Regions from separate parts of the Neptuniibacter sp. QD37_11 genome, predicted to be linked through region 3. Evidence: predicted binding sites of a transcription regulator. Region 3 holds the regulator's gene; each other region holds the start of a gene.
What was found. The regulator sigma-54, encoded in region 3, starts transcription at its own class of promoters, with help from an activator protein. The targets are predictions, from matches to a motif close to TGGCACNNNNNTTGCTNT.
Positions count from the first base shown of each region.

Region 1: a site for sigma-54 is predicted at 2,406-2,423, ahead of ACMXYT_RS02290 (acyl CoA:acetate/3-ketoacid CoA transferase). Genes of this name have one in related genera too.
Region 2: a site for sigma-54 is predicted at 2,510-2,527, ahead of ACMXYT_RS16620 (CmpA/NrtA family ABC transporter substrate-binding protein). Genes of this name have one in related genera too.

Region 1 covers NZ_CP180552.1:532,018-537,425, reverse strand. The annotation lists gene ftnA (non-heme ferritin) at 1-473, shown strand, start outside; gene ACMXYT_RS02300 (hypothetical protein) at 628-849, shown strand; gene ACMXYT_RS02295 (sigma-54 interaction domain-containing protein) at 933-2,300, shown strand; gene ACMXYT_RS02290 (acyl CoA:acetate/3-ketoacid CoA transferase) at 2,462-4,114, shown strand; gene ACMXYT_RS02285 (SixA phosphatase family protein) at 4,389-4,895, shown strand; gene ACMXYT_RS02280 (AEC family transporter) at 4,939-5,408, shown strand, end outside.
Region 2 covers NZ_CP180552.1:3,511,062-3,516,469, forward strand. The annotation lists gene ACMXYT_RS16605 (molybdopterin-dependent oxidoreductase) at 1-343, opposite strand, end outside; gene ACMXYT_RS16610 (ANTAR domain-containing response regulator) at 573-1,178, shown strand; gene ACMXYT_RS16615 (CmpA/NrtA family ABC transporter substrate-binding protein) at 1,196-2,221, shown strand; gene ACMXYT_RS16620 (CmpA/NrtA family ABC transporter substrate-binding protein) at 2,687-4,066, shown strand; gene ACMXYT_RS16625 (ABC transporter permease) at 4,140-5,126, shown strand; gene ACMXYT_RS16630 (ABC transporter ATP-binding protein) at 5,198-5,408, shown strand, end outside.
Region 3 covers NZ_CP180552.1:2,647,579-2,652,986, forward strand. The annotation lists gene ACMXYT_RS12295 (KpsF/GutQ family sugar-phosphate isomerase) at 1-428, shown strand, start outside; gene ACMXYT_RS12300 (KdsC family phosphatase) at 428-946, shown strand; gene lptC (LPS export ABC transporter periplasmic protein LptC) at 959-1,531, shown strand; gene lptA (lipopolysaccharide transport periplasmic protein LptA) at 1,521-2,033, shown strand; gene lptB (LPS export ABC transporter ATP-binding protein) at 2,045-2,770, shown strand; gene ACMXYT_RS12320 (RNA polymerase factor sigma-54) at 2,825-4,339, shown strand; gene hpf (ribosome hibernation-promoting factor, HPF/YfiA family) at 4,398-4,688, shown strand; gene ptsN (PTS IIA-like nitrogen regulatory protein PtsN) at 4,705-5,163, shown strand; gene rapZ (RNase adapter RapZ) at 5,172-5,408, shown strand, end outside.

The DNA.
Region 1 (5,408 bases), 1.5 Mb from region 3:
ACCTTTACCTACAAATGGGTGCATGGGCAGAGTCTAAAGGTTATGAAGGCTGTGCTGAATTCCTTTACAAGCACGCTGATGAAGAGATGTCTCACATGAAACGTCTGTTCACTTACGTTAACGAAACCGGTGCGATGGCGCTGATTGGCACTATTGAAGCCCCTGAAGCAGAGTTCGAATCTATCCGTGATCTATTCGAGAAAGTTTACGAACACGAATGCCTAGTGACCAGCAAGATCAACGAATTAGCGCACACCGCTTTTACAAATCAGGACTACTCAACTTTTAGCTTCCTGCAATGGTATGTTGCTGAACAGCACGAAGAAGAAAAGCTGTTCAATGGCATCCTAGATAAAATCAAAATCATTGGCGAAGATGGCAAAGGTTTATTCTTTATCGATAAGGAGATCGGTGAACTAGCCAAAAATGGTGATGGCGGTAGCATTATGGCCAGCACAGAAGAAGCCATCTAATCTTTATATTTCAATAAGTTATATAAGCACCTTAAAATCGGACAATAAACAAGCAGAAAAACCTGCTGTTTTTTATATTTTTTATTAAAGAATATGATTTATTGTCCGATATTTAACCGAAAGTAGCCTCTCATGCCTAGCAAGGAGATATAGCATGAACACTGATTGCAAGTATTGCTTTGAGTTAGTTAAAAACGGGAAGGAACACCCACAGCTAAAAACGGTTAGTGATTTAGGTAACTCTCAGATCTGCAAATGCGGTAACTGCGGTGCCATGTTAATGAGCACAGCAGACAACTGGGAGATCGTGATCAAGGGTTCTGTTGCTCGACATCATAAAAAGCGCGCGAAAGAAGCCAAAGAAAAAGTTGCTTAGCAGCGTCCCAAGCCAAATTTTACTTGGCAGCCCAGATAGTTACGCGTAGTTTTGTCATAGAAACTTAAACACGATTGGTTCCTATGCATTCACTTCGCCAGCTGATTGAGCAAGATAATAATCACAACTTATTCGATCTACTCTCCAGTCTTTGCCAAGGCTCTATTGCAGTCGATGAAAAAGCATCCATTCTCTGGATGAACGATGCTTATCGTAAGCTCGTTGCTATTCCAGAAGAGATCGATCCAATTGGCTGTAATGTAGAAGAATTAATCCCCACGACTCAACTGCCCCGAGTCATTAAAAGCGGCAAACCTTCCTTTGTCGATCTGATGCAGATTAACAACCGCTGGTGTGTTGTTACCCGCCTTCCTATCAAGAATTCAGAAAATGAGATTATCGGCGCTATTGGTTTTATTTTTTACGACGACTTAGACAGCCTTCAACCATTGTTCGACAAATTTGCTCGCCTGCAGCGTAAATTTGAAGATGAGAAAATCATCCGCCCAAGCCGCTACGCTTTGGACGACATGATCGGTAATGCGCCGAAGACACAGCAACTTCGTCGCCAAGCACTAAGAGCATCACAACTCGACACTACCTTGCTTTTATTAGGCGAAACCGGGACGGGAAAAGAGCTTTTAGCTCAAGGCATCCACCATGCTTCCACACGGCGCAGCGGACCTTTTGTCGGCATTAATATGGGTGCACTACCCGAATCGCTTGCCGAAGCTGAACTGTTTGGCACCGCTCCCGGTGCTTATACCGGCGCAGATAAAAAGGCACGCAAAGGCAAAGTCCAGCTAGCTGAAGGTGGTACTCTATTTCTTGATGAGATTGCAGAGATGCCTCTCTCCATGCAGGCAAAACTTCTTCGAGTCCTACAGGAACGTGAAGTAGAAGCCCTGGGCTCCAACCGCCTTGAGAAAGTGGATGTACGTATCATCGCTGCAACCGCAAAAGATCTTCGCAACCAAGTAGAGCAAGGTTTATTTCGAGAAGACCTCTACTATCGATTGAACGTCTTACCGATCAACCTACCGCCACTAAGAGAGCGAATCCAAGATATTCCACTGCTATCCGAACACATGTTGAGCGAAATTCAGCGTCAATCGCAGCTACCTGAACTACCTCTGTCACAGTCAGCCCTAGAATGGCTACAAAGCTACAGCTGGCCTGGTAATATCCGTGAACTGCGAAATCGCCTAGAACGAGGCTGTGTTATGGCTGAAGGCTCTTCAATAGAAGCGCCTGATTTAGGCGCAAATGAAGAACAGCCCCATCAAAGAAACCCTTTAACTAATCTCAAAAGCTATCGTAAAGAGCACGAGCGTTCAGCTATTGAAGAAGCGATACAGCAATGCAATGGCAATAAAACAGCTGCGGCTAAACTGCTAGGTATCTCTAGAGCAAGTCTTTATCAACGCCTAAGAGACGGGAAAAGCGTCTAAAAAATTAGACATAAAAAACACACTGTCTATTTTTACAGACACTTATCTATATTCCATCCACCAAAAAAACAAATAAACCATTGTTTTTAAACAATATTTAAAACATGGCCCCTGCCTTGCTGTAAACACACGAATTAAAAATAACAAAAATGGTATTCAGGATGTCTCAAAATAAGCTGATCTCAGCCGATCAAGCGGCAGCATTAATTCAATCAAATGACACCATAGTGACAGGCGGCTTTATCGGCATCGGCTTTGCTGAAACTCTCGCAAAAGCGATCGAAAAACGATTTCTAGATCAAGGTACACCCAACAATCTCAGCCTGCTTTATGCGGCCGGCCAAGGCGATGCCCAAACTCGCGGCCTAAATCACTTTGCTCATGAAGGGATGATAAAGCGAGTCATCGGTGGACATTGGGGCTTAGCACCGGCGCTAGGAAAAATGGCGATCGATAATAAAATTGAGGCATATAATCTCCCTCAAGGGGTTATCTGTCACATGTTCCGTGATATTGCTGCAGGTAAACCAGGCACGCTCACACGGGTAGGCTTGCACACCTTTGTAGACCCACGTTTTGAAGGTGGCAAAGTAAATAGCCGTACAGAAGAGCAACTGGTACAGCTACTTGATCTTAACGGTGAAGAAGCGCTTCTATATAAACACTGCCAGCCTAATATTGCCCTGCTACGAGGTACTACTGCAGATAGTAAAGGCAATATATCCATGGAACGCGAAGCTCTGCCTTTAGATGCCTTAGCGATTGCGCAAGCCGTTAAAAACAGTGGCGGTAAGGTACTAGTACAAGTTGAACGTGTTACTGCGCAGCATAACCTAACTCCAGATAGAATCCGTATCCCGGGTATTTTGGTCGACCATATCATTCAGGCCCATGCTGAAGACCACCCTCAAACATTTGCCGAAGTCTATAACCCAGCCTACAGCGGCGAAATTACGCTACCGGCTCAAGCAAGCAAGCCTGTTCCTTTAGACGCCAGAAAAGTCATTGCACGTCGCGCGCTGATGGAGCTGAAAAATAGTGCCGTCGTCAATCTTGGTATTGGCATGCCAGAAACAGTAGCAGCCGTTGCCGCTGAAGAAGGAAAGATAGAAGATTTCACTCTTACCGTTGAGCCTGGCGGCATCGGCGGCCAACCCGCTAGCGGACTAAGCTTTGGCGCAACAAGTAATGCCGAAGCAGTTGTAGACCAACCTGCTCAGTTTGATTTCTATGATGGCGGCGGTTTAGACCAAGCCTTTTTAGGCTTAGCTGAAACCTGCCCAGAAGGTCACGTTAACGTTAGTAAATTCGGCCCCAAACTCGCTGGTGCGGGCGGATTTATCAACATCACCCAAAACACTAAAGACGTTTATTTTCTGGGCACATTCACCTCAGGCAAACAACTATTGGAAGTGCACGAGCACGGCTTAAAAGTGATAGAGAACGGGCCTCTTAAGAAATTTAAAAAGGCTGTTCAACAAATCACATTTAATGGCAGTTACGCCATGCAATGCCAACAACGAGTAACCTTCATCACTGAACGTGCGGTATTCAAACTCACGCCAAAAGGCCTTTTACTAACCGAGATTGCTCCAGGTATCGATCTGCAGAAGGATGTACTGGATCAGATGGAGTTTATGCCGTTAATTGATGATCACTTAACTCCGATGGATGAGCGCCTATTCCGTGAAAGCCCAATGCGCTTAAATCAACCCGGTAGCAGACCGATGCAGCAGATGCGGGCATTAATGAAGAACGTCCTTCAACCGCAAAAGCCGGTCCCACAACCGTCAAAGATGTATTCAATTTCGTAAGATCGTCCTTTTATCATCCAGCAATAAGATAGGGGAAGGTACACAACGTACTGACCCCATTGCCATATTCTCGCTGTGCGGCGGACTTGTGCTAAGGCTCTATTCTTATTGCAGAGAGCGGTTCACATCATTACTCAAATCTATACTGCACTTCACCGCAGCCCCGGATTTTAGTCTTTTGGCCGCTCTCCGGATGTTTTTTCATCTAGCCTAACTCGCAATTCCAGCTATCTAAAGCAATACTCCAAAGAGCGTCTAACTGCGGGAGCGCTTTATGAAAAAGCTAACTTTAGTTCGCCACGCAAAATCTAGCTGGAAAGACCCCAGCCTAGATGACTTTGATCGCCCTCTCAACAAGCGTGGTCAGCGGGACCTTCCAAAGATGGCCAAGCGTTTAAATGAGTACGGCATCGTGCCAGACCTCATCTTAGCTAGCGACGCTAACAGAGCAATCAAGACTGCCTCCGAGATCCATCGACAGCTCAATTTAAAACCCGAACAGTTGCAAATGCATCCTGAACTATATGCATCTTGTGCCGAAACGCTGATGTACCTTTTGCAAAATCAATCAGATCATCTAAGTAGTATTATGCTAATCGGCCATAATCCAGCGTTACATCAATTAGCTGATTTGCTTACTCAAAACCACTTAGAAAAACTGCCAACGGCAGCCGTCCTTCACATGCATCTGAGCATCACCCAGTGGCATGAATTAGCAGCGGGCTGCGCCACCAGCATTTTATTCGATTACCCGAAAAAGCACGCTTCAACTACCACCTAAGCAACTATGATAAACTGTACTCTTTATTCCAGAGTGAGTGCCTGTGGATCTTTACCTTTCATCGCTCAGTTTTACTGCAAGTATTACCGCCCCAATCTTTTTTATTGGCTTTTTAGGCTATCTACTGAAACGTGTTGGGCTGATTGATGATGCCTTCATAAATACAGCATCAAAGCTCGTATTTATGATCACCCTGCCAGCCTTGGTTTTTATGTCCATCTCACGGACAGACTTTCACGCAGTCTTTAATCCGGAACAACTAGGATTTGTCTTAATTGGCACTCTAATCAGTTTCATCGCTCTTTGGTTTCTCGCTAAGCGCTGGATCAAACAACCAGAAGACTTAGGCGTATTTATACAAGGTGCGTTTCGGAGTAATTACGGCATTATTGGTTTAGCTGTGAGCTATAACCTTTTTTCTGATTCCGGTTTAGCTCAAGCATCCCTATTGCTGGCACTCGTGATTCCTCTATTTAACGTCCTTTCAATCATTGCATTAACTCTGCCAGCCAA
Region 2 (5,408 bases), 860 kb from region 3:
CTTTCATCAGTTTGTTGGCAATATAGTAATCTTCGGTAAGGAGCTGGCCGGAGAGATAAAAGGCCACAGAATCGGGCCCGTGCTCCATTACGGTGCGCTTGAAACCTTCCGCGACTGTTTCAAGAGCACTGTCCCACTCAACAATTTCGCCATCGACGACTGGGTTGAGTAAGCGCCCTTCGGCCCCTAATACCTCGTTTAATGAGGAGCCTTTTACACATAATCTGCCAAAATTAGCGGGGTGTTCTTCGTTACCCTTTACTGCAACTACGCAATCGTCAGCAATTTCGGCCTTTACCCCGCAGCCCACGCCGCAGTAAGGACAGGTCGTTGTCGTTTGCATCTTTACCTCCAATAAAACTATCCAGGAGCAACGTAAATATTTGGCTTACTGGTCAGTTTTTTGGAATGCAGGCACCTGCATACCCTAAACTGAAGACAGAGTAAGCACGCACCGTTGCGCATCAAAATGTATTGCTCCTAGTACAGCAAAGCGCGTGCCATAAAGCGCCCGAATAACCATGGAACAAATATTGCTTTATGACAGGCTATCCAATTCCGGAACTGGATTAATGAGTAAAGTAAACTGTTTAAACGTGCTGTTGATCGATGACGAGCCCATTCGTGTGAATGCGCTTGAGAAGGCGTTAAATACGCTAGGGCACCATGTTGTCTGTCATCTACCTAACACCACTGATCTAAATAAGCATGTCGAGGAGAACCACCCCGACATAGTCATTATAGATATGGATTCACCTAACCGTGACACGCTGGAAAGTATGGCGACGATGAGCCAGAACAATCCACGCCCGATCGTTTTCTTTGCGGAACAACAGAACGACCGCAGGACGATGGCCGAAGCAATCAACGCCGGTGTCAGCGCTTATATAGCCGACGGCCTACAACCAGACCGCGTAAAAGCGATTATGGATACGGCGATTGCTCATTTCGATGCTCACAGTTTATTACGTGAAGAGTTGGAGAAAACCAGAAACCAACTGGCAGAACGCAAAACCATAGAGAAAGCCAAAGGCATGCTGATGAAGCATCAAGGCTGCGACGAAGAACAGGCATATCAAACCCTGCGTAAGCTTGCGATGGACCGAGGTCAGAAAATTCCCGATGTGGCACGAAATGTGATTGAAGTTTTACAACTGGCGAACGGCCTGAGTAAGTAAAAGAGATAGGAGCTGATATGTCAGAAGCACTGACACTAGAAAAAACTGACCTGAAACTAGGTTTTGTGGCACTGCTCGATTGTACCCCTTTGGTTGTTGCGCGCGAGAAAGGCTTTTTTAAGAAACATGGTTTGAATGTCATCCTGAGTAAAGAGTCCTCTTGGGCCTCTATTCGCGACAAAGTAAGTTTTGGATTATTTGATGCAGCCCATATGCTGGCACCAATGCCGCTGGCTGCAACATTAGGCTTAAACGGTAACCCTACACCGATGATGACGGCGTTATCCCTCAGCCAGAACGGTACGGCTATCACTCTATCGCAAGAACTGTATATAGCGCTGTCGAATAAGATCTCTGATTGGGATGACTGCGAGCAAGTAGGCCAACAGTTTAAAGAGCTGATCCAACAAAGCGGACGCAAACCGGTTATCGCAACCGTTTACCCCTACTCAAACCATCACTACCAACTACGCTTCTGGTTAAACCAGAACAACATCAATACCGAAGAGGATGTGCAGCTGGTCGCGGTACCACCGACCAAAATGCTAGATAACCTTTCCACCGGTCTGATTGATGGTTACTGCGTAGGTGAACCTTGGAATAGCTTAGCTTTAGTGCAACAGATTGGTGGCCTTGTGAGTACCGGCCATAAGATTTGGGGCTCCCATATGGAGAAAGTGCTGGGCGTCACGCAACAGTGGGCTGATCAACACCCAAATACCCACCGCGCTTTAATTAAAGCACTCCACGAAGCCTGCCTATGGGCAGAAGATCCAAGTAATCAGGCTGAGATATTAAAACTACTCGCACTGCCACCTTATTTAGATCAAGCAGCAGAGCAACTATCTAAGTTCACTCCACCCTATTCGATGGAGCAGCATTTCTCCGGCGAGAATGTGAACTGCCCAGATCCTGACCATGGGCTGTTCTTAATCGATCAGATGCGTAAATGCGGCCAGATTGGCGAGCAGGCATTTGATCAAGATGAGATCGTTCATAACGTCTATCGCAAAGATCTATATCACGACTGGATCGGCGCTTAAATCTAAATTGAAAAGAACAGGCTCAGTTCATAAGAACTGAGCTTTTTTTCTCTACAAAGCTCCGATCCTAAAACCCGCCCTTCTATTGATAATCTTTATTCCATTTAAAGCCCCTTTTTAAACCTTTCGCCCCAAAACAAGCTTCACTTGCCCCATTTTTGCTCTCGCACTTTTGCACCAACTTAATGACCAAAAGCCCTATTGTGCACCGCAACAAACCACGACCTAAACTTACAGAAACACACAGAACTACCATAACTTATTGTTTTTATTGAGTTCAATAAACTCTGGCACAGCATCTGCTCTATTAGATAACAAATGAGAGCACCAATGGCGGTGCACTCTAAAAGTTAAACATGACCCAGAAGGTCACAAAATTTGAAACTAGGCAAAGGCGCCTCGGCTGATCACAGTGATGTGATCATGTTCGGCGCCTTTTTGTTTTTAAGATTGGGAGAACGATCCATGCTTAAGAAGAAAAAGGCTCTACTAAGTAAAGTTATCAGCGGTGCAGTTTTAGCTGCATCATTAATTACCGTCCCTGCATGGGCAGCAATTGGTGAGCCTGAAAAAGAAGATCTGAAGTTTGGTTTTATCAAACTGACAGATATGGCTCCTCTAGCGGTTGCGTACGAAAAAGGCTTCTTTGAAGATGAAGGCCTCTACGTAACGCTAGAAGCGCAAGCAAACTGGAAAGTTCTTCTCGACCGCGTCATTGACGGTCAGCTTGATGGCGCACACATGCTTGCAGGTCAGCCGCTAGGTGCCACTATCGGTTTCGGTACGCAGTCTCATATCATCACTGCATTCTCTATGGACCTTAACGGTAACGCGATCACTGTATCTAACGATATTTGGGATCAAATGAAAGAGTATGTGCCTAAACAAGCTGATGGCAAACCAGTACACCCAATCAAAGCCGATGCACTAAAACCTGTTGTTGAGAAATATAAAGACGACGGTAAGCCATTTAATATGGGTATGGTATTCCCAGTATCTACCCACAACTATGAGCTACGTTACTGGCTAGCAGCGGGCGGTATCCACCCAGGTTACTACGCACCGCATAAAGGTGATACATCCGGTACGATCGATGCCGATGCCCTACTATCTGTAACACCGCCACCACAGATGCCAGCAACAATGGAAGCAGGCACGATCTACGGTTACTGCGTAGGTGAGCCATGGAACCAGCAGGCTGTATTTAAAGGTATTGGTGTACCTGTAGTAACTGACTACGAGATTTGGAAAAACAACCCAGAGAAAGTATTTGGTGTATCTAAAGCATGGGCAGATGAAAACCCGAATACTCACCTTCGTGTTGTTAAAGCGATGATCCGTGCAGCTAAATGGTTGGACGATAACAACAATGCGAACCGCTCAGAAGCAGTAAAAATCTTGTCTCAGCCTAACTATGTTGGTGCGGACTACGACGTTATTGCTAACTCAATGACAGGTACATTTGAGTACGAAAAAGGCGATAAGCGTGAAGTGCCAGACTTCAACGTATTCTTCCGTTACAACGCGACTTACCCGTACTACTCCGATGCGATCTGGTACCTAACTCAGATGCGTCGTTGGGGTCAGATCTCTGAACCTAAGTCTGACCAGTGGTTCATGGATATCGCGAAGAAAGTTTACCGTCCTGATATCTACGCAACAGCAGCTAAAGAGCTAATCGAAGAAGGTAAGATGACGCCAGACATGTTCCCAGACTTCAATACTGAAGATGGTTTCCGTGCTCCGCAGACTCACTTCATCGACAACATCACTTACGACGGTAAGAAGCCAAACGACTACCTGAAGAAGTTCAACATTGGTCTGCAACCAGAACAGAAAATCTAATCTGACTGGTTAAGCATATTCCTCCCCCTTGGTTTCGGGGGAGGAATTCAGGTCAACGAGGGAGTAGCAAGTTATGAGTAATACATCAGCACTATCAGGCATCAGTGCCTTTTTTGAAAATCCGAAAGACAATCTAAAGAAGTTCAGCAAAACCCTTCTGGTACCTCTGGTTGGTCTACTAATTTTCCTTTTCGTATGGGAGATCGGCGCGAAAAGCATTAATACATCCTTGGGCGCATTCCCGGGCCCAATGGCAGTGTATGAACAATCAATCAATTTGGTGAACGATCACCAGAATGAACGTAATAAAGAGGCCTCTTTCTATGAGCGCCAAGAGAAGCGTAACGCTAAGAAACTAGAAAAAGATCCAAACGCTAAAGTAAAAATTCGCCCTTACACAGGCAACCCGACGTTCTTTGATCAGATCGGCACTAGCCTAGTAACGGTATTGTCAGGCTTTATTCTGGCATCCCTGATCGCTATCCCTGCGGGTATCGTGATCGGCTTAAACAATACGCTTTACTCTGCACTGAACCCGTTAATTCAGTTGTTTAAACCGGTATCACCACTGGCATGGTTGCCGCTGGTTACTATGGTTGTCAGTGCGGTTTATGTCAGCAAGGATCCAATGTTTGCTAAGTCCTTTGTGACATCTCTAATCACTGTATCTCTATGTAGTTTGTGGCCAACACTGCTTAACACAGCGGTAGGTGTATCTAGCATCAGCAAAGATCTACAGAACGTATCTCAGGTACTACGTCTGAGCTGGTTCGCCCATGTCACAAAAATTGTACTGCCATCCTCTATCCCAATGATCTTCACAGGTCTGCGTCTATCGCTGGGTATCGCGTGGATGGTGTTGATCGCCGCAGAGATGCTGGCGCAAAACCCAGGTCTAGGTAAGTTCGTTTGGGATGAGTTCCAGAACGGTAGCTCCAGCTCCCTAGGCCGAATCATGGTAGCCGTGCTTGTGATTGGTCTAATCGGCTTCCTACTAGACCGCGTTATGTTGTTCCTACAGAAGAAAGTGTCTTGGGATAAGACTGCGGTACTTAGATAAATAAGACGTTAAGAAAAACGTTCACAGAATTTAGAGCCTGAGAGGCCAAGCCTCTCGGCAGGAGAATTATCATGACTCAGCCTCCAAAGCATTTAGAACTAACAAAAGTAGATATTGATTTCCCAACCCCTAATGGCCCATTTAAAGCGCTACAGGATGTGAACTTAACCATTAATAAAGGTGAGTTTGTCTCGCTAATCGGTCACTCCGGTTGTGGTAAATCGACTGTACTGAATATCGTTGCAGGCCTTTATCAAGCAACTAAAGGTGGCTGCCTGCTTG
Region 3 (5,408 bases):
ATTTTGCTTTTTCCCACCCAGGCGGCAGTTTAGGACGAAAGCTACTCCTAAAAGTAAGCGATATTATGCATGCTGATCAGGACGTGCCGGAGGTTGAATCAGGAACCCTTTTACAAGAAGCACTTTTAGAAGTGACTCGTAAACGCCTAGGTATGACTACAATCGTAGATAAAGACGGCAAGTTACTCGGCATATTCACCGATGGAGATTTACGCCGGGCGCTAGATCAGAACGTAGATCTTAAAACCACAGCTATAGATAATGTCATGACTCGTAAAGGCACCACAGTCAGTAGCGAAGCCTTAGCTGCTGAGTGCCTACAAATAATGGAAGCCAAGAAGATAAACGCACTTATTGTGACGGATGAATCAAATAGACCAATTGGCGCTCTAAACATGCACGACCTACTTAAAGCAGGCGTAATTTAATGACAGTAACAACTTCTCTAAAGAACATTACACTTGCTGTTTTTGATGTAGATGGCATTTTAACCAACGGCCAGCTTCTTTTTCTCCCCAATGGTCAAGAGGTCAAGCAGTTCAATACACTGGACGGCCTTGGTCTAAAACTATTGATGGAAGCAGGAATCGAGACTGCAATCATTACAGGGCGTAGTTCCCCACAAGTAGAACTTCGCAGTAAATCACTGGGTATCCATTACCTATTTCAAGGCCGCGAAGATAAGCTTATCGCTTTAGAAGAGCTTTGGTCTAACACCTCACATAGTGCAGCTACAACTGCTTATATAGGTGACGATTTGCCGGACCTATCCGCTATTCGTCACTGCGCATTCGGCGCCTCTGTTCCAAACGGGCACGAATTGGTTAAGCAACATGCCGATTGGTGTAGCTTACGCAGAGGTGGTGAAGGGGCTGCAAGAGAATTTTGCGAGCATATCCTTGAAGCTCAAGGTAAACTTGAACAATTACATGCTAAGTACCTTTAAAAGTTCCTGCAAATGCCTGATCTAAGTAGTAAATTACGCATAATTATCGCTGCTGCCATTTTAATCCCAATACTACTGTATTGGGGATTTTCAGGCTCACCTCAAGAACACGGTACAACCAATACCCCCCTATCTGAAAAGATGGATTATTTTGTCGACCAAGCAGCGGTTAAAGAATGGGACATTAAGGGCAATCTAAAGCAAGAATTAACGACGCCGCGGCTAGAACATAGTCCGTCAGACAAACAAAATTTACTGATTGAACCTAAAAGCAATCTTTATCGATCCGACAACTCCGTTGTCAACATTTCTTCAGATACAGGCACAGCACAAGACGATAACAGCCGAATAGATCTTGCAGGTAATGTCATTGTTATTGATAATTCAAATGCGCGCTCGAGCAAAAAGCTAACCACCGAAGCGCTGACGATTTATCCCAAAAAAGATATCGCCGAAACAGACCTGCCAGTGAATTTAGAAACTGAACACACTCTAATGCAAGGCACTGGAATGGATATTAATTTCAACACCCGTGTTTTAAATTTGCATTCAAGGGTAGAAGGAACACATCAAAATGTTGATTAGGTTATCACAAACGCTTGTTGCACTATGTTTGCTTGCGTCGAATACCAGTTTCGCCCTGCCTGATGATCAGGATAAGCCGATCTACATCACAGCAGATTCCGCTAGCATTAATGACACGACTGGTATCACCACCTATAAGGGCAATGTCATTATCAAGCAAGGTTCACTGCTGATCGAAGCAGCCCATGTAGATATGCACCGCGCCAACGAAGGTGTGGATAAATTAGTCGCTAAAGGCGCACCCGCTCACTTCCGCCAACAACAAGAAGTGAATGGTGACTTCAGTGATGCTTGGGGTAAACACATGGTGTATATGGTTAACAAAAAGAAATTAACCATTACGCAAAGTGCCAAAGTAGTACAAGGCAAAGACACCTTTACTGGCAATAAAATTGTTTATGACCTAGACAAATCAATTGTGGATGCTTTTGGTGCAACATCAAAAGACGCTAAAGAAAAAGGCCGTGTAAACATGGTCATTCAGCCCACTAAGAAGAAATAAGGCCTGCTGTAATGAGCTTATTGGAAGCGCGAAATTTAGCTAAGCGCTACAAAGGAAGAGAAGTAGTAAAAGACGTCTCACTTAAAATTAATAGCGGTGAGATTGTTGGGCTTCTCGGCCCCAATGGTGCAGGCAAAACCACCTGTTTTTATATGATAGTCGGTCTTGTACAAGCAGACCGTGGCCAAGTTAAAATTAAAGATCAAGATATCACAGCCCTTCCTATGCACGGGCGTGCTCGTGAAGGCATTGGTTACCTGCCTCAAGAAGCCTCAATTTTTCGCAAACTATCTGTACAAGACAACTTGCTCGCGATACTAGAAACACGAAAAGATTTAGATAAACAAGCTATCAAGTCCAAAATGAATGAGCTTCTGGAAGAATTTCACATCACTCATATTCGCGATAGCCTTGGCATGAGCCTATCTGGCGGTGAACGACGTAGGGTTGAAATTGCCAGAGCCTTAGCAACCGAACCTGAATTTGTGCTTTTAGATGAACCTTTTGCTGGTGTTGACCCTATTTCAGTCAATGACATCAAACAAACGATTCGTCACCTTCAGTCCAAAGGTATCGGCATTTTGATTACTGATCACAATGTCAGAGAAACACTGGATATCTGCGAAAGTGCCTATATTGTCAGTGAAGGCACTATACTTGCCAATGGTAAGCCTGATGACATTATGAATAATGAAGCAGTGCGCGATGCGTATCTCGGTGATCAATTCACCTTATAAACCCATAGATAATAACTAGATGATTGTAGCCTCTGGAGTTAGTGCCGCCGTATTATGAAACAAGCGCTTCATTTAAAAATTGGGCAACAGCTCACAATGACACCACAATTGCAGCAAGCGATTCGCCTGCTGCAATTATCTACACTGGATCTTCAACAAGAGATTCAGGAGGCACTTGAAAGCAATCCTATGCTGGATGTATCTGAGGATGACAACACTACTGATGTACCATCTAATGAACAGGATAACAACCTAGAAACACATCAAAGCGCTGCTGCCGAAGAATTAGAGAATAACACTTCAGCAGAACAGGACTTCGACGACACACCTGCGGCTGAAGATAATTGGAATGAGAGCATTCCTGAAGAGCTATCTACTGACAGTAACTGGGAAGACACCTATCAATCTTCCACACCAACGTTAAGTAAAGAAGATCTTGATTCGTTTGAATCAAATGACACGGCAGAAGAAACCTTACAAGATCACCTTCACTGGCAACTAAACTTGACGCCTATGAGCGATCTGGATCGACTCATTGCGACCAACATTATTGATGGCATTAATCCGGATGGTTATTTAACTGTTCCTCTTGAAGAGATTCATGAGCACTTTTTGGAACAAAATTCCGATGAGAGTGACGAAGTTGAACTTGATGAAATAGAAGCCGTACTGCATCGTATTCAACAATTTGATCCGGCCGGTATTGCTTGTCGAGACCTTAGTGAATGCTTAGCTATACAGCTTCGCCAACTTCCATCTGATACACCGTGGCGTAATGAGGCCATTAAAGTGGTCAATCAATACATCAAGCTTCTAGGCACCCACGACTATCGTCAATTAATGCGCAAGACGCGCCTAAAAGAGCCACAGCTACAACAAGTTATTCAGCTCATTCAAAGCCTCAACCCTAAACCTGGCGCTAGCATAAGCCAGACCGCTGCAGAATATGTCATCCCAGATGTCATCGTAACAAAACAACGCGGTGTTTGGACTGTTAACCTAAATCCAGAAGTTTCGCCTAAACTTAGAATAAACTCCGGTTATGCAGGTTTAGTAAAGCGTGCAGATAACAGTTTGGATAACACCTATCTGAAAAACCATCTTCAAGAAGCACGTTGGTTTATTAAAAGCCTACAAAGCCGTAATGAAACCCTATTAAAAGTGTCGAATGAGATCGTTAAACGACAATCTGGTTTTCTAGATCATGGCGAAGAAGGCATGAAACCTATGGTATTACACGATATTGCTGAAGCAGTAGAGATGCATGAATCAACTATCTCTCGTGTAACAACGCAAAAGTTTATGCACACACCACGCGGTATTTTTGAATTGAAATACTTCTTCTCCAGCCATGTCAGTACAGCTACAGGCGGAGCAGCATCTTCAACAGCAATCCGCGCCCTAATTAAAAAGATGGTTGCAGCAGAGAACACAGCTAAACCTTTGAGCGATAACAAAATCGCGCAGTTCCTCGATGAACAAGGATTCAAAGTTGCTAGGCGCACCATTGCAAAATATCGTGAAGCAATGGGAATTCCACCTTCTAATGAGAGAAAGCGTCTGGTTTAATAAAGAGATAATAAATAAGGACGGCGGCAAAACGCCTCCACTCAAGTAGGAGAGACCTATGCAGATTAATATTACTGGACATCATGTTGAACTGACTGATTCAATGCAAAACTACGTCCTAGAAAAAATGCAGAAAATTGAGCGTCACTTCGATAACATCACCAATGTTCAAGTAACACTAAGCATCGAAAAACAGCGCCAGAAAGCAGATGCAGAGATGCATGTCTCCGGCGCCCAACTGTTCGCAACTCACGAACACGATGATATGTATGCTGCAATTGACGGCCTGACTGACAAGCTAGACCGCCAAGTTATAAAACATAAAGAAAAACTCAAAAACCACAAATAGGCCTCCGCTACAACGTATTATGCTGGTCCATGAACTATTAACCCCCTCAAGCACCCTATGTGGTCTTGAGGGGAGCAGTAAAAAACGAATTCTGGAAAAAGCATCTGAAATTATTTCAGAGCAAAACCCTAACCTAGAAGCATCTTGTATCTTCAACGGCTTACACGGCCGCGAGAAATTAGGTAGTACTGGCATAGGCGATGGCATAGCTATACCCCATTGCAGACTAGCTGACTGCAGCGATGCCAAAGGCTACTTAATCAAATTAGCTCAACCAATTGATTTCGACGCTATAGATAGCAAACCGGTAGATCTTTTGTTTGTTCTTTTGGTACCAGAAGATGCTACATCTGAACACTTACAAACTCTTGCCGCGATTGCTGAGTTATTCAGCCAAGAAAGCGTGCGAGAACAGCTGAGAAGTGTTGCAGATAACGAAGCGCTCTATCAGGCAATTTGCCAACTTAGTTCATAGGATGTGAAATGAAGCTTGTAGTGATAAGCGGTCGATCCGGTTCCGGCAAAAGTACGGCTCTACAAGCTCTAGAAGATATAGGCTTCTATTGCATAGACAACCTCCCAGCATTATTGCTACCTGATTTAGTCCAGCAAATGAGTAGTGAACCTAGTCACCCGGATCGCATAGCGGTCAGCATTGATGCACGCAATCTACTCAGCAACCTTTCCAAATTCCCTCAAATTTTGCTTAACCTTCGCCAA